DNA from 4 places in the Arthrobacter rhombi genome. Region 3 is predicted to be linked to each of the others. Evidence: riboswitches for the same ligand, from Rfam matches in the RefSeq annotation. Region 3 holds a riboswitch; each other region holds the start of a gene.

Region 1 (4,181 bases), on a different contig from region 3:
GAAGCGCGATCCCCACGGCTGCCCGTCCGGGTCGGGGCTGGCCGGGCCGGTTGACCCGTAGCAGCCGCCGACCATGTTCGGCGCGACCACGAAGAACCGGTCGGTGTCGATGGTCTTGCCGGGCCCGACGAACCCGTCCCACCACCCGTCCTCCCGGCCGTGGCCGCGGGAGACATGGGTGTCCCCGGTCAGCGCGTGCAGCAGCAGGACCGCGTTGGAGGCGTCGGCGTTCAGCGTCCCCCAGGTCTCGTAGCCGATCATCACTTCGGGCAGCCAGCCGCCCGTCTCGAACCGGTAGCCACCGATCGGGACGCACTTCAGGATGCCGTCGCGGATGACCGGCGTACTGCCGGTGCGCAGCTGTCCCCTCACGTTGTCGACGCCCTGGGTCACCGGGCGGCCTGGGATTCCCCGCCGGCGGGCACTGCGGTGGCGGTGGCGGCGTCGAACCCGAGCTCCAGGTCAGCGATGATGTCGTCTATGTGCTCGATGCCCACGGAGAGGCGGACCAGTCCCGGGCTCACCCCTGCGGCGACCTGCTCGGCCTCGCTGAGTTGGGAGTGGGTGGTGGAGGCCGGGTGGATGACCAGCGAGCGGACATCGCCGATGTTCGCGACGTTGGAGTGCAGTTCTAAACCGTCGACGAAGGCACGCCCGGCGGCCTCGCCACCGGCGATCTCGAAGGCCAGGACCGCACCAGTGCCGCGGGGCCCGTACGTGCGGCCGCGGTCATGCCAGCGGCTGGAGGCCAGCCCGGCGAAGGCCACGGATTCGACCTGGGCGTGGGCCTCGAGCCATTCGGCGACCTTCTGCGCGTTTTCCACGTGGCGTTCCATCCGCAGGCTCAGGGTTTCCAGGCCCTGCGCGATGAGGAATGCGTTGAAGGGGGCGACGGCGGAGCCCAGGTCGCGCAGCAACTGCACGCGCGCCTTGAGGATGTACGCCAGGTTGGCGCCCAGTGCTCCGTTGACGCCGAGGTCGCGGGCGAAGACCAGTCCGTTGTAGGACTCGTCGGGGGTGTTGAAGCCGGGGAACTTGTCGGGATCCTGCGCGAAGTCGAACGTGCCCGAGTCCACGATGACCCCGGCGACGGCGGTGCCGTGGCCACCGAGGTACTTGGTGGCCGAGTGCACCACGATGTCGGCGCCCCATTCGAACGGGCGGATCAGGTACGGGGTGGCCAGGGTGTTGTCCACGATCAGCGGAACGCCGGCGGCGTGGGCCACCTCGCTGACACCCTCGATGTCCAGCACGTCCTGGCGCGGGTTGGAGACCACCTCGCCGAAGAAGGCCTTCGTGTTCGGTTGCACGGCGGCACGCCACTCGTCGATGTTGTCCGGGTCGGCCACGAATGTGACCTCGATGCCCAGCCGGCGCAGCGTGTGCTTGAGCAGGTTCTGCGTTCCGCCGTAGAGGCTCGGGCTGGCCACGATGTGGTCACCCGTTCCGGCGACGTTGAGGATCGAGAAGGTGGTGGCCGCCTGCCCGGAGGCCAGCAGCAGTGCGCCGACGCCGCCCTCGAGGTCGGCGATGCGGTTCTCCACCGCTTCCTGCGTGGGGTTGCCGATGCGCGTGTAGATCGGCTCCAGTTCCTGCAGGGCGAACCGTGCGGCCGCACTCTCGGCACTCGGGAAGACGAACGACGTCGTCTGGTAGATCGGCAGTGCCCGGGCCCCGGTGGCCGGATCGGGGGTCTGGCCTGCGTGGACCTGGCGGGTTTCAAAAGACCATGATGCGGACATGTGTTGTCCCCTTCTACTGCTCAGGGGTCCCTGTTCCGCGCCACCCCGTGGGGTGCCGGGAGGTGACCCGCGCTTGCCCGTTCTCCAGCTGGAGGCGGACCTGGTCTTCACCCGGGGCACCCCACCGCGAGTGGAGGGTTGCCGGCCAGCAAACCGGGGTTTTGCGCTGGCACTCATGACCTGCATCCAGTGTTCTAGATCCCCCGCGGTCCCGCAACCCATGGGCACCCAATATGACGGCGTGCGCAACAATCGCCGGCAGCGCGGGACGGTGGACGCAGGCCGAATGACTTAGGTGACCCTAAGTCGAGACACACCTCACAAAGTGCCATCATGAACGCATGATGAGGTTGGATCACGTTTCATACGCATGCGGACCAGACGGGCTGGCCGCCACGGCCTCCCGTGTAGCCAAGACCCTGGGGATCGAGTCGGTCAAGGGCGGCATCCATCCCCGATTCGGGACCAGGAACGTCATTTTCCCGTTGCAGAACACGCAGTACCTGGAGGTCGTGGAGGTCCTGGACCACCCGGCCTCGGACAAGGCCCCGTTCGGGCAGGCGGTGCGCGCCCGCTCCGAGATGGGCGGCGGCTGGATGGGCTGGTGTGTCTGCGTCGACGACCTGGCACCGTTCGAGGAACGCCTGGGCCGCTCCTCCGTTCCGGGTAACCGCAAGTTCCCCGACGGCCAGGAACTGACCTGGCAGCAGATCGGCATCAAGGGCCTGATCGCCGACCCGCAGGTGCCCTACATGCTGCGGTGGGACGACGGCACCGAGCACCTGCACCCGTCCAAGGCGCTGGAGCCCACCAGCCGCATCTCCGGCATCACCATCGCCGGTTCGGTCGAGCGGGTGCGCGAGTGGCTGGGCACCCCGGCCGCGTCGCCGCTGGAGGATGTCGACGTCGAATGGGAGGCGCCCAACGGCACCCCGGGCATCATGTCCGTGACCTTCGAGACCCCGCAGGGAACCATCACCCTCTGATCCGTTTCCGGAACTGCATTTCATGAACGACGGCGGCCCGCGGGCCGCCGTCGTTGTCATTCCCCGGGTTCCGCCTGGTGCGGGCGGACCACGGCGCCGAACGGGCCCGTGGCCGCGAAGGCGTGGTCGGCGAACCGTTCACCGATGAGCCGGTGGGTGGCCGTATCGGGGTGCAGGTTGTCGGGCAATGGGGCGTCGGCGGCATCGGCTTCCCCGTAGAGTTCCAGCCCGTCGAGGAAGTGCAAGTTGGCGTCGTCAGCGCGGCGCTCCATCAGCGAGCGCATTTCCCGGCGGATCACCTGCAACGTCAACCGCCCCAGCGCCTCGTCCCCGGTGGTGCCGGTGGCGATGAACTTCACCTGCTCCGTGCCCATGCTGGCCGGGTCGAATCCCCCGGGACCCGGGGTGTCCTCATGGATCCCGCAGAAGATCGGGGATACCAGCACGATCGGCGTCGTGGGATGCCCGTCGCGGATGGTGTCCAGGAACCCGTGGATCGCCGGGACCAGGGCGCGCACCCGCATCCCGTCCAGGTTCACGATGTTGATGCCCAGCTTGATGCTGATGACGTCCGCCGGCGCATCGCGGATGACCCGCGCGATGAAGGGATCGACGAAGCAGCTGCCCCCGAGCCCGAGGTTGCGCAGCTCGACGTTCCCCCGCCGGGCGGCCAGCGCCGGCCAAATCGCGCTCGGGGAGGCGGCATTGGACCCCTGACTGATGGAGCTGCCGTGGTGGACCCACAGCGGCTTCGTCTGTTCCAAGGGCTCGAGCGGGGCATCGGAGGCCAGGCTGACCAGTTCCAGGGATTCGTTGTGCGGCAGGAAGAACTCCACGGCCTTGGACGTCGCGGCCAGTCCCTCGACGACGGTGGTGTGGGAGGGGCCGGGGACCTGCCGCATGGAGCCGGTCGTGAGATCGATTTCGGTGGCGTCGCCTCCCGTGAGTTCATCGCCCAGCTGCAGCTCGCCATCCACGCAGACGTCGATGCGTCCCCGCGGCCGGTGGGTGCCGAGGTAGAGGACCGGCGAGGGATGCGATACGAGTTCGATCCGTGTCGCGGTGGTCCGCACGGCGATCCTGACTCCGGAGGGCTGGGCTTCCATGGCCAGCAGCTGGGGATCCGGGAACTGCTGGCGGACCCAGCCGGGCAGCCGGTGGAGTCGTACGCCGTGGGATCCGTCCTCCAGTTCCGCGGCGCCGCGGATGATGTCCTGCGTCAGGGGTGTGGTGATCATGCTGGCGTTTCTCCTTCGAGGGCGGTGGCCCAGGTCTGTAGTGCGCGGTCAAGGGCGGACAGGGTGCGCCGCCAGGACGAATCGGTGGGATCACTGCGGTGCTCGAAGGAGCCGGCCTTCTCCAACGCCAGGTAGCCGTTGAGCGTGGCGCCGACGAATCGGGTGGCGTGCACCAGCTCGTTCGCGGGCAGGTCATAGCCGCGCAGGACGGCCCA
Region 2 (4,181 bases), on a different contig from region 3:
TTACGACGCGCAGGGGGATGACCGGCGAAGAAGGCGCCTCGGATGGCCCGCCGGCGTGCGCCCGACATGGGTCGCGCGCGTCCCGGTCACTCGGGGAGGGGCGGCAACGGTGCCGACTGCCCTTCGATGCGGACGGGCAGTACGTCGTCACCGCGCAGCATGGTGCGGAGCAACCGGCGTGGCTCCCAACGGAGCGACATGGACGCCGGGTCGCGCCGCAGAACCATGCCCCCGTTCGGAGTCGCATACCGCTTCTCCAGATCGCCCAGCTCCTCTGCACGCAGCAGGGCGACCGTACTACCCACCGCCTGGTCGACCAGGCGGAGCAGTGAGGAGGGTCCCCTCAGGTCGGACGCGACGAGGTGCTGCTCACTCGTGGCGAGGATCGTCCTCTGCGCCGCGCGTGTCACGACCAGAGGACGGGACGGACCCTCCAGCAGGCCAGCCAGCACGTCCGCCGCTGCATCCGGACGACCGGCTTTCCGCGCCGCCGCCTGCATCCGCCGCAGGCGGCCCGGCTCACGGAGGACCCCGTCGATCTTCCAGCCGATCGTGGCGGTGGTGTTGCAGCGCACGGCGGCCCCCTGCTCCATCAGGTAGTCGCCGTTTCGGACCTCCTGGCCCGGGATGGGGTTCACCAACACCATGGGCAGCCCCGCGGCCATGCATTCCGACGCCGTCAACCCGCCCGGTTTGCCCACGAACAGGTCGGCGCGACGCAGCAGCTCCGGCATCTTGTCCGTGAAGCCAATCACGCGGTAACGGTCGCCGGCAGGCTCCACCAGCTGCTCGATGCGCCGACGCAGCGCGTCATCGTGTCCACACACGACCGTGGCCGTGAATGCGGACCGCATATGCAGCGTCTGCTGCACAACTGCGGCGGCGTAGTCACCGCCTTTGGCGCCCGCGGAGATCAACAGCATCGGGGGCTCGTTGGCATCGCGCGCGGGCGTGGTGTCCGGCTTCACCGCGATGGGGATCCCCGTGGCCGCGATGCGGTCGGTAGGCAGACCAAGCGCGGTCAGCTCGATCCTCGCCTCTTCCCTGGCCACGAAGAGCTGGTGGAACGCGCTCGTCAGCCACAGGCCTTGGAAGTCGTAGTCCGTCGTGACGACAGCCGTCTTGGCGTCGATCACGCCCCGAAGGAGCAGGGTTGCCAGCAGCTGGGCCGGCAGGAAGTGCGTACACACGATCGCCGTCGGTCGGAACCGTTTGATCGCACGGACCACCGGAAAGGCATTCACCCGAGTCCAGGGGTCGATCGGGCCTCGGCGCCGGAACGGCGGGTCACTGGCGTCGTAGCCCCACTCGACCAGCCACGGCAGGCCCTCGACCAGAACGAAGTACCCCTTCCCCAACACGTCTCGGTAGAGCGCGCTACTGACCTGCAGGACGTCCAGCACCTGCACCTCGGAAATGTCGGCGCGCGCGGAGCACGCCTGCTGTACCGCCGCCGCGGCGCTGTTATGCCCCGATCCCACCCCTGCGGACAGGATCATCACGCGCTCACCTCCGGCGGTGTTGGAGCCCCGTGCCGGCGTCTTACGCATGAGGAAAGAGTAGCGGACCGCATCGTCTCCCACGGATCCACATCTACTGGCGGATACTTTTTCTTCGCGACAGGGCCAGGAGGACTTGAGCGACGTGGCTGGGTCTGCACCATGGACCTGCCACCGTTCACGTCAGCCCAGCCTGGGCATCAGGGCCACGGAGCTTGCGCCGTCGCCCTCTCAATCGGCGACGCCATAACGGTCGGCGTCGGACTTTTCGATAGCTAGCCCCCTCACGGAGCCAAGCTGGAGGAGTTCATCGGCGCACCGGTGTTCCGGTAACCGCGGCGAACTGTGCGGCCAGCTGCTCATCGTGCTCCAACTGGCACGGTTTCAACGGCCGGGCTGCCAGCTGCACGTAGGCCCGTCCGGCGCTGCGCTGCGGATCGGCCGGTACGGCCAGGAGCCGTGCGCCCGGATGCCAGTGGCAGGTCACCGCGCCCACCAGCGGCAGCCCGGCACCGTCGTCGTGCCCGGGAACCGGGAGCGTACAGCGCAACGCGGCGGCCAGCTCGGCCACCCCGTGGTAGTGGCCGCGCCAGCGCACCCCGGTGGGGCAGGCCAGGGTGAGCGACTGGGTGGGGGGATCGACGAAGACGGTGACCGGAACCCAGGCGGCGGCGTCGGCCAGCAGTTCGGGGTGGGCCGTTCCGAACGCGGGACGGTGCCCCGGGGTGCCGGAGTGGCAGTCGGAAGCGGGACGGTGGGTGGACAGATGGCCCATGGGTTGCCTTTCGCGTGCTCTTGCCCGACACCGTGCGTGCCGGGCCGCTTCGTCATCCGAACCACCCGTGAAGCATGGGGTTGGTGTGCGGCCGGGTCGGAGCCCGTGCATGGCCGCATCTCGTGAAGCTGGAACCCAGCCTAGCGGATGCGAGACGCGGGGTAACTTCTTCGCCCGTGGCGTAGCCGGTTTGCGTTGGGCTTCCACGTGGGATGGGATGGGGAAAAGACCTTTGCCGGGTTGTGCCCGGCCCCCGAAGGAGTGATCCGACAATGACCGTCCCCGCAGCCGCCCGGCCGCCGCGCCCGCTGGTGGTGCTGGAGGTGGTGACCCGACGCAAGATCGGCAAGCACATGGTCCGCCTGACCCTGGGTGGGGAGGGCTTCGCCGCCTTCCGCAACAAGGAAGCCACCGACAAGTACGTCAAGCTGCTGTTCGCCGATCCCGCCCTGGGCCTCACCCCGCCCTATGACCTGGAGGAACTGCGCGCCGTGCTGCCGCCCGAGCGGATGCCGGTGCGGCGTACCTACACGGTGCGCAGCGTCAACGAGGCGGCCGGGACCCTGCAGATCGACTTCGTCGTGCACGGCGAGGACGGCATCGCCGGGCCGTGGGCCAACCACGCCAAGCCCGGGGACCTGGTCTGCTTTTCAGGCCCCGGCGGGATGTATGTCCCCTCCCCGGAGGCTGACTGGCACCTGCTCGCCGGTGACGAATCGGCGCTGCCGGCCATCGCCGCCGCCCTGGAGGCCATGGACCGCTCCGCGGTCGGCGAGGTCTACGTCGAGGTCGCCGAGGAGAAGGACGAGATCAAGTTCAAGGCCCCCAAGGGCATGAACGTGCACTGGTTGCACCGCGGTGGCCCGTTCACCCCGGAGAGCACCCGGCTGGCCGCAGCCGTCATGGCCGGCACCTGGCGCGAGGGCGACGTGCAGGTCTTCGCCCACGGTGAGCGCGAGATGGTCAAGGCGCTGCGCCGCTACCTCGCGGATGAAAAGGGAGTGGACCGCAAGGCGCTCTCGCTCTCCGCCTACTGGGCGTTCGGCAGGGCCGAGGAGACGTTCCAGGCGGAGAAGCGCGAACCCATCGGGCAGATCTTCCCCGACGAACCAGGGATCCAGACCGCAGTCCGCGGCTGAGCCCGGGTCTACCGGATCCCCGGATGGCTTCGGGCTGCGGGATCCAGCACGACGGCGGCGCCTACCTGTCGTACGCTTCCTGGCTCCACAGGTGGAACAGAGCGTGCGCCCGGTAGGGGCGCCACGCTTCCGCCCGGTCCGCTGACTCCCGGGCACTGATCCGCCCCAGCGCCCGGCGCAACACCAGGTCTCCGGGGGTGAACGCATCGGGATCCAGCCGGGCCCGCACGTCCAGGTAGTCTGCGCTCCAGGGGCCGATGCCCGGAAGCGCCAGCAGCTCGTCGCGGGTGAGCGGGAACGCGCCGGCCGGTTGCGCGCCGGCGTGGCTGAAGGCGTCGGCCACGGCCAGCAAGGTGCGGGTACGGGCGTGTGTCAGCCCGATCGCCGCCTGCAGTTCAGCTGCGGGAATCCGCGCGACGACGTCCGCCGCCGGGAACAGCTTCATCCCGGCCACCGGAGTGCCGCCGTACCCGGTAACGAGACGGCCGGCGAAGGTCCGCATGGCTGCCACGGAGACCTGCTGGCCCAACACGGTCGTCGCCGCTGCCTCGAAGGGATCGGGGTAGCCGATCCGCCGCAGCGCCGGGCGCCGGGTGACCAGCGGCGCGAGCAGGGGATCGCGCGAGAGGTGGGCGTTCACGGGCGTCAGGTCGTCATCAAGTCCCAACCAGCGGCGGATGATGGCCTCCAGCGTGGCCGCCTCGGCGGCATAGAGCGGGTCCCCGAGGGACCTCGCCCGGACCGCGGTCTCGTCGAACTGCAGCGCCA
Region 3 (4,181 bases):
ACCGACCAGTTCTGCACGAAGAAGCTCTGCCCCGCAGTGGTGGGCAACGTCCTGGTCTACCGCGACCAGAACCACATCTCGGACACCTACATGGCCACCATCGCCCCCACCTTCGAGGAACGGATGTCCCGGGCGCTGCGCGGGAACGGCCTGGCCGAACAGGCGGGACTGGACCACTAACCGGCCTGACACCGGGGAGCCAGTCCACAGCTGCCCGCTGCCCCTCCTCTGGCTGCACGTTGCCGGTTAGGGTTGGTGAACTGGCATCGGGTAGGATGGCTCAGGCTGTTTGTGTCGTTTCTGATCCCTGAAGCGACCGCAGCCAACGCACAGACCCTCCTGTTACGGAAAGACCGTGACCGTTTAGCCCAAAGGAGGTGGGTTCACATGCGTGCATACGAACTGATGGTACTGATCGACCCCGAGGTCGACGAACGTACCGTGGAACCGACTCTCGGCAAGTTCCTTGATGTCGTCCGCAACGACGGTGGCACCGTCGACAACGTTGATATCTGGGGCCGCCGCCGGTTGGCCTACGAAATCAAGAAGAAGGCAGAAGCCATCTACGCGGTGGTTACCTTCACCGCTACCCCGGCCACTTCCGCGGAACTTGACCGCCAGCTGTCGCTCAATGAGACGATCCTGCGCACCAAGATCACCCGTCCGGAAGACCAGAAGGTCGCAGCAGAGTAGTCTGCCGCGATCATTCGTAGAAACCGACTCTAGGAGGCACCATGGCAGGCGAAACCGTCATCACGGTCATCGGAAATCTCACCGCTGATCCGGAACTGCGTTTCACCCCGTCGGGCTCGGCGGTGGCGAACTTCACCATCGCCTCGACCCCTCGGACCTTCGACCGCCAGACCAACGAGTGGAAGGACGGCGAAACGCTGTTCCTCCGTGCGTCGGTGTGGCGTGAGGCTGCCGAGAATGTCGCCGAAACGCTGACCAAGGGCATGCGAGTCATCGCCCAGGGTCGGCTGAAGTCGCGTTCCTTCGAAACCAAGGAAGGCGAGAAGCGCACCGTCATGGAGCTGGAGGCCGACGAAATCGGTCCCTCGCTGCGTTACGCCTCCGCCAAGGTCACCCGCACCCAACGCAACAACTCGGGTGGCGGTGGATTCGGCGGCGGCAATGCCGGAGGCAACTTCGGCGGCGGCGGCGGCAACCAGGGTGGCAACGGTGGATTCGGCGGAGGCAACTCCGGCGGAAACAGCGGCGGCTCCTGGAATGCTCCGGCCGAGGACCCCTGGTCCTCTTCCTCCTCCTCCAATAGCGGGGGATGGGGCAACTCCGGCGGCTCCGACGAACCGCCTTTCTAAAGCACCACCACTTATTCACCATCCCGCAGAAGAATTCTGCGGGCTCCACTAGATAAAGGAGCTCCACGATGGCTAAGGCTGAACTCCGTAAGCCCAAACCAAAGTCCAACCCCTTGAAGGCCGCTGACATCACCGTCATCGACTACAAGGACGTCGCATTGCTGCGCAAGTTCATCTCCGACCGCGGAAAGATCCGTGCCCGTCGCGTGACAGGCGTCTCCGTCCAGGAGCAGCGCAAGATCGCCCAGGCCATCAAGAACGCGCGCGAAGTTGCCCTGCTGCCTTACTCCGGCGCTGGCCGCGGCTAAGGAAGGGATAATCACATGGCAAAGCTCATTCTGACCCACGAAGTTACCGGTCTCGGCACCGCCGGCGAAGTAGTCGAGGTGAAGGACGGTTACGCACGTAACTACCTTCTGCCCCGCGGCTTCGCGCTGACCTGGACCAAGGGTGGCGAAAAGCAGGTCGAGTCCATCAAGGCCGCCCGCACCGCCCGCGCCGTCGCATCCCACGAGGATGCCCAGGCACTGGCCACCAAGCTGGGTTCCCAGCCGGTCAAGATCACCGTCAAGGCGGGCCAGGGCGGACGCCTGTTCGGCACCGTCAAGACCGTTGACATCGCCAACGCAGTCGAGGCCGCAGGCCTTGGCTCGATCGACAAGCGCACGGTGGAAATCCCCGAGCACATCAAGTCGACGGGCAACTACCAGGCGACTGTCCGTCTGCACGAGGACGTCTCCGCGACCATCGACCTGCAGGTCGTTGCCGCGAAGAAGTAGCCACCACGTGTCACCGGTGGCCGCCTAGAGGGCTCGAACCGGAGATCGTGCACCGAGGGACCCCGCGCTGAAAAGCGCGGGGTCCCTCGGTGCGTTAACACGGGAACCGGGGCGGCATGTGCGGACAGGATCGACGACACCTTGCGAAATGTTTCGTCGACCTTTGACGGGCGTGGACCCGCGCGCATAGCGTAGTTAGTGAATCAAGAGCGTCAACATATAAGCCCTGGCTCGTTGGCCGGCAACCCTCTCACGGTAGTGGGGTGCTCCAGGTGATGATTCGGCCGTCTGGGTCCCCGGGCGGCAAGTACCGCACATCCAACGGGGCTCCGGCCCGGGTGATGTGCCCTACGCCGGAGGTAGCACAGATGACACTGTCCACCGATCTTCAGCCCGACGCCCTACGCCAGGCCTTTGCCCAGCACCCCTCGGGTATTGCGGCGCTTTGCGCCATCATCGACGGCGAGCCCCAGGGCATCGTCGCCTCATCGTTCACCGTGGGGGTCTCCATGGACCCGCCGCTGGTGATGTTCGCGGTGCAGAACACCTCGCGCACGTGGCCCCTCGTCCGGGCGGCGGGCCGGATCGGCGTCTCGGTGCTGGGCGAGGCCCACGACGGGGTCTGCCGACAGATTGCCTCGAAGACCGGGGACCGGTTCGCCGGACTGCGCCTCGATTCAACAGACGACGGTGCGCTGTTCCTCCACGAAGCTGCCCTGTGGCTCGATTGCAGCGTCGAACAGGAGATCCCCGCCGGAGACCACCAGGTGGTTCTGTTGCGCGTCCATGGGCACGCCACCCACGACGGAGTGCACGCGCCGTTGGTCTTCCACGGATCGGCCTTCCGTACCTTGAAGGCCGAAGCCTTCGCCTAAAGAGTCCCGGAGCTACTTGCCCCGCAGTGAGTCCACGTACTGCTTGGCTTCGACCAGTCCGATTCCGGTGTCCTGCCTGACCTTTTTGATGGCTGCGATGGGGTTGCCACTGCGCACCAACTGCAGGACCCGTTCATAATCCGGGTTCCCCGGGGCAGCGGTGGCGCCTGCCGGCTCAGGATGCCCGACGCCCGTGCTCTGCCCGGTCCGACCCGGGGAGGTGCTTGCGGCCTTGGCGGCACGCGCGGTGGTCGCGGCCCTGATCTTCTCTGCCTTCTGTGTATCCAGCTGCTGTTGGCGGGCAGCGGTGGCGTTCAGGCGGGCGATATAGCGGTCCGCTTCATTGACCTGACCGCCCGGACGTGTCGTGAAGACCCAGGAGAGAGCGCCAAACACCGCGAGGACCGCGACCACTGTGATGACGAGGACGAGTAGTGTCCCACCGTTGACGTCCAACATGTCCACTCCTGGGGTACTTGCCACCGCGGCACGGTGGACTGGTCTCCATCATGCCACCGCTGGGGCCGGGGTGCGGGTTCAGGGTTGGTGGAGCTCGGTGGTCGCATGGTGGTAACCCGATGCCATGAGCTGGCGGAGCACGTCCGCGTCGACGTCGGCGAGCCGCGTGACGTACAGGCATGAGGCGCCCACCCGGTGGTTGCCGAGCCGGGGCAGCAGATCTACGGCCTCGGGGCCGGCGGTCAGCCCGTAGAGGGAGATCGCTGCCTTGCGGGGGGAAAAGCCGATGGCTGCTGCGTCGCCTTCGCGTCCGGTCGGGTAGCGGTAGTGGTAGCTCCCAAAACCGACAATGCTCGGCCCCCACATCACCGGGGGTTCGCCGCTGGCCTCCTGCATCATCTCCAGGACCCGCAGCCCATCGGTGCGCCGTATGGTGTGCCCGATGGCACCGATGAATTCGAGTGGATCCAGGTCCGTTGGCCGGGTCTTCGCCTCTGACATGGCGACAGTATCGCAGCACCATGAAACGGCTGCAATGCGGGGACACTCCCTGCCGTGGACCCCGGAAGTCAAGTCACCCACAGGGAGCGGCGTGTCTGTGGATAAGAAGCCGCAGCTTGTGGATAACGATGCCCTACACGCTTGTCGGCTGCTTGGCAACCTCAAAGCAGGGCCTGAATGTTGGGTGCAGAAGTTTTTTCACCAGTTTCTATCGACAACCATAATGCCTAGTCAGACTGCGATTG
Region 4 (4,181 bases), on a different contig from region 3:
CTTCACCCGGTCGCCGGCGCCGAAGAGCTTCTGGCGCAGGGTGCCGGGCGTGTATTCGGTGGGGTAGGCGCCAAGTTTCTGCAGCTCGGGGATGACATGTTCCACGACGTCCTCGAACGTGCCCGGGGTGATGGCGTAGGCCAGGTTGAACCCGTCGACGTCGGTGTCCTCGACCCATTCGACGAGCTTGGCCGCGACTTCCGCGCCGCTGCCCACGGTCACCGGACCGAACCCGCCGACGCCGATCCATTCGGCGAGCTGGCGGATGGTCCACGGCTTGCCGTCGTCGCCGGAGGCCTTCTTGAAGGTCTCGACCGAGGACTGGATGGCGTTGGATTGCACATCCTCGCCGATGACGTCATCGAGGTCGTACTGGGACATGTCGATGCCGGTCCAGCCGGAGAGCAGGGCCAGGGCGCCGTCCAGGTCGGTGTAGGAGGCGTAGTCCGCGTACTTGGCCTGGGCCTCCTCGGTGGTGGCACCGGTGATGATGGTCTGCATGGTGTAGATCTTCACGTCATGGGCATCGCGTCCGGCGGCCACGGCATTGGCGCGGATCTTCTGCACCGATTCGACCAGCAGCTCCTTGGTGGGGCTGTTCACGAAGACCGATTCGGCGTTCTCACCGGCGAACTCCAGGCCGCGCTTGGAGGCACCTGCCTGGTAGATGACCGGCGTGCGCTGCACCGAGGGTTCGGTGATGGCGATGCCCGGGACCTTGAAGTACTTGCCCTCGTGGCCGATCTCGTGGACCTTGGACGGGTCAGTGTAGACGCCGGACTCACGGTCGCGGATGACGGCGTCATCTTCCCAGGAGCCCTCGAGCAGCTTGTAGACGACTTCGAGGTACTCGTCGGCGTGGTCGTAGCGCTCGTCATGTTCCATCTGGTCTTCCTGGCCCATGTTGCGGGCGGCGGAGGGCAGGTAGCCGGTGACGACGTTCCAGCCGATGCGGCCGTTGGTCAGGTGGTCCAGGGTCGCCAGGCGGCGGGCGAACGGGTACGGGTGCTCGTACGCGGTTCCGGCGGTGACGCCGAAGCCCAGGTTCTCGGTGACCGCTGCCATGGCGGAGACCAGCAGGAACGGGTCGTTGACCGGGACCTGCGCGCCGGCGGAGAGCGGCGTGGTGTTGGTGGAGCCGTAGACGTCGTAGGTGCCCAGCACGTCGGCGATGAAGATGCCGTCGAACAGGCCCTTCTCCAGTGTCTTGGCCAGTTCGGTCCAGTAGCCGAGCTCCTTGTAGCGCCAGGCCTGGTCCTGCGGGTGGCGCCAGAGGCCGGGCGACTGGTGGACCACGCAGTTCATGTCGAATGCGTTGAGGCGGACGTGGCGGCGTGCCGGTGTGGTGCTCATTGTTCTCCTTCGGGGGTCCTGAGGTCGCCGACGGCGCTGAGCTTGCGCGGGGCCGTGGCGTTGACCTCGTAGTCGCCGACGATGCGGGACTTGTACATGGCGGGGTTGTGGGTGGCCACGGTGCGCGCGTTGCGCCAGTGGCGGTCGAGGTTGCAGCGGGTGGAGGTCGAGGAGGCACCGAGCCCGTCGAAGAGCGAGGTGGCAGCCTGCAGGACCAGCGGCTGCACGGCGGACTGGGCGCGGTTGGCCGCGAGCTCGCAGACCGCATACTGCTCGGCGGCGCTCAGACCGGGTTGGCCGATGGCCTCCTCGAGCTCGGCGGTGGCGGCCAGCACGATCGCATCCACGGCGAACGTCGTCGCGGAGATCTCCCCGATGACCTGCAGCACCTGGGGTTCACGCCGCGAGGCCACCCCGGTCCCGGTGCTGAACGCCCGGGTGCGCAGTTGGGTGTGGGCCCGCGCATCGGCGAGCACGGCGCGGGCGATTCCGGCCTGGACGGCGAGCAGGACCAGCTGGAAGATGGCCGACTCCGGGTGGATCTCCAGGACCGCCGGATCCAGCAGGGTGTCGACGGGGACCCGCTCAAAGGTCGTCGAGCCGGTGCCGGTGAGCTGCTGGCCGAAGCCGTCCCAGTCGTCGTAGATCCGCACTGCCGAATGCCGGGTGGACACCACGGCGATGTGCCGGCCGGGCACTCCGGGAGCGGTCGCGGTGACCGCGACCCAGTCGGCGAAGATCGTTCCGGTGCAGTAGTACTTCTCCCCCGTGAGCAGCCATCCGGTGCCGGTCGACTCGACGACGGTGTTGAGCTGGCCCAGGTCGTTGCCGCCGCGTTCGGTGTAGGCGTTGCCGACGATCTGGCCCGTGACGAAGCGCGCAAACCAGCGGGCCTTCACCGACTCGTCCTCGAGCAGCAGCACGGATTCAACGAAGCCGATGTGCGAACGCAGCAGCTGGGCGATCTGTGAATCAGCCTCCCCGAGTTCGATCAGCAGGCGGAAGGAGTCCACCAGGGTGGCCCCGAATCCGCCGGCCGCGCGGGGTACCCGCAGGGCACCGAACCGTGCCTGGTTCAGCCAGCCGACTTGTTCGATGGGCAGGATCCGTCCGGCATCGCGATCCGCGGCGCCCTCGGCGATCCGGGCGAATACGGGGCGGAAGATCGCGGCGAGCTCGTCGTAGCGGGAATCGGCTGGGACGCCGGGGGTGAGCTTGATCAGGTGGCGGGGGGCCACCTCGTCGATCGGCACAGCGGACATTGACAATCACTCCATCGGTTCCGGCGTGAGCACCTTCCTCCCGGGTGAACGGGAAGGGGTTGCTGCGGCGTCATCGAGCCAGATCTCTCGGCCGCTCTGGATGGTTACTGCCTCCATTGGGCCACACGAAGTACCCCCACGACAACCACCGTCCCCCGCATGACGACCCGTTCCCAGCCCGGGGGCACCCCGGAACACCACCGCCCAACGTCGAACAATGGCGGTGATTTCGGGGTTTCTGGTGCGATTTATTCACCACCGGGACCCCCGCAGGACCCTTGATGAAATATTTCGCAACGCGTCGCAGAAGTTGCCCGCACCCCACCCGCTGGTCTTCAGTAGAGGGGAACCCATCCCGAGCGGCCGAGAGACGTGGCTCCGTGACGCCGCAGCAACCACGCCGGACGGCGCAGCACCCCAGGTGCGGCGGCATCCGGCACAGGTGCTTCCGCCATGACCGATGGAGCTGATTTCATGAGCACTGCCCCCACATCCACCACCGTCGCCCTCGACGCGTCCGCCGTCGGACCCGACACCGGGTTTGCCTCCGAGGCCGAACGCCTGGACTTCTGGGCCGCCGCCGCAGCCCGGCTGCAGTGGGCCGAGCCCTGGCACACCATCCACAGCGCCACCCCCGTGGATCCGCAGGCCCGCCGCGGCCCGGAGCTGCGCTGGTTCGAGGGCGGGACGCTGAACGCCGCGGTGAACTGCGCCGACCGCCACGTTGCGGCAGGTCGCGGCGACAAAGTGGCCCTGCACTTCGAGGGCGAACCCGGCGACCGCCGCACGGTCACCTACGCGGAGCTGACCGAACTCGTGTCCCAGGCCGCCAACGCGCTGACGTCGTTGGGCATCGGGGCGGGTGACCGCGTGGTCATCTACCTGCCGGTGCTGGTGGAAACCATCGTCATCACGCTGGCCTGCGCCCGCATCGGTGCGGTGCATTCGCTGGTCTTCGGTGGCTTTTCCGCCGAGGCGCTGCGGTTCCGGGTCGAGGACACCGGCGCAAAGCTGCTGGTCACCACCGACGGCCAGTTCCGCCGGGGCACCGCCGTCCCGGTGAAGGACAACGCGGACGCCGCAGTCGCCGGGGACAACGCGATCGAGCACGTTCTCGTCATCCGCCGCACCGGCAGCGACATCGCGTGGACCGCAGGCCGGGATCTCTGGTGGCACGAGGCCGTCGAGACCCAGCCGCGCACCCACGCCGCCCAGGCGTTCGACGCCGAGACGCCGCTGTTCATCATGTACACCTCCGGCACCACCGGCAAGCCCAAGGGGCTGGTGCACACCACCGGCGGCTACCTCACCCAGGCCTCGTGGAGCCACGAGTTCCTCTTCTCCCACCCCGATCCGTCCCGCCGCGGCGACGACGTCCACTGGTGCACCGCCGACCTGGCCTGGGTCACCGCCCACACCTACGAGATCTACGGTCCGCTCTCCAACGGCGTCACCCAGGTCATCTACGAGGGCGTCCCCAACGCCCCACACCCCGGCCGGCACTTCGAGATCATCGAACGGTACGGCGTGACCAGCTACTACACGGCCCCCACGCTGGTCCGCTCG

Evidence for each region. A riboswitch is a leader RNA that binds a small molecule or an ion and turns the genes downstream of it on or off. The one in region 3 is predicted to bind S-adenosylmethionine.
Region 1: it holds a riboswitch for S-adenosylmethionine, as region 3 does, so the genes downstream of both, ABD088_RS13570 (bifunctional o-acetylhomoserine/o-acetylserine sulfhydrylase) here and ABD088_RS16325 (flavin reductase family protein) in region 3, are expected to answer to the same signal.
Region 2: it holds a riboswitch for S-adenosylmethionine, as region 3 does, so the genes downstream of both, ABD088_RS10000 (hypothetical protein) here and ABD088_RS16325 (flavin reductase family protein) in region 3, are expected to answer to the same signal.
Region 4: it holds a riboswitch for S-adenosylmethionine, as region 3 does, so the genes downstream of both, ABD088_RS01885 (acyl-CoA dehydrogenase family protein) here and ABD088_RS16325 (flavin reductase family protein) in region 3, are expected to answer to the same signal.

The regions. Positions count from the first base shown of each region.
Region 1 is NZ_BAAAIV010000015.1:80,563-84,743, reverse strand. Features, by position in the region: gene metX (homoserine O-acetyltransferase MetX) at 1-336, opposite strand, end outside; gene ABD088_RS13570 (bifunctional o-acetylhomoserine/o-acetylserine sulfhydrylase) at 390-1,742, opposite strand; SAM riboswitch class IV at 1,807-1,923, opposite strand; gene ABD088_RS13565 (VOC family protein) at 2,084-2,728, shown strand; gene ABD088_RS13560 (SGNH/GDSL hydrolase family protein) at 2,785-3,966, opposite strand; gene ABD088_RS13555 (TetR-like C-terminal domain-containing protein) at 3,963-4,181, opposite strand, start outside.
Region 2 is NZ_BAAAIV010000011.1:127,474-131,654, forward strand. Features, by position in the region: gene ABD088_RS09990 (beta-glucosidase family protein) at 1-21, shown strand, start outside; gene ABD088_RS09995 (MGDG synthase family glycosyltransferase) at 87-1,550, opposite strand; gene ABD088_RS10000 (hypothetical protein) at 1,807-2,274, opposite strand; SAM riboswitch class IV at 2,286-2,402, opposite strand; gene ABD088_RS10005 (siderophore-interacting protein) at 2,547-3,413, shown strand; gene ABD088_RS10010 (DNA-3-methyladenine glycosylase family protein) at 3,475-4,181, opposite strand, start outside.
Region 3 is NZ_BAAAIV010000025.1:129,089-133,269, forward strand. Features, by position in the region: gene ABD088_RS16300 (acyltransferase family protein) at 1-180, shown strand, start outside; gene rpsF (30S ribosomal protein S6) at 388-693, shown strand; gene ABD088_RS16310 (single-stranded DNA-binding protein) at 735-1,322, shown strand; gene rpsR (30S ribosomal protein S18) at 1,391-1,630, shown strand; gene rplI (50S ribosomal protein L9) at 1,646-2,101, shown strand; SAM riboswitch class IV at 2,303-2,417, shown strand; gene ABD088_RS16325 (flavin reductase family protein) at 2,470-2,976, shown strand; gene ABD088_RS16330 (hypothetical protein) at 2,989-3,435, opposite strand; gene ABD088_RS16335 (DUF1801 domain-containing protein) at 3,514-3,936, opposite strand.
Region 4 is NZ_BAAAIV010000003.1:184,231-188,411, forward strand. Features, by position in the region: gene ABD088_RS01880 (LLM class flavin-dependent oxidoreductase) at 1-1,353, opposite strand, end outside; gene ABD088_RS01885 (acyl-CoA dehydrogenase family protein) at 1,350-2,615, opposite strand; SAM riboswitch class I at 2,624-2,722, opposite strand; gene acs (acetate--CoA ligase) at 3,069-4,181, shown strand, end outside.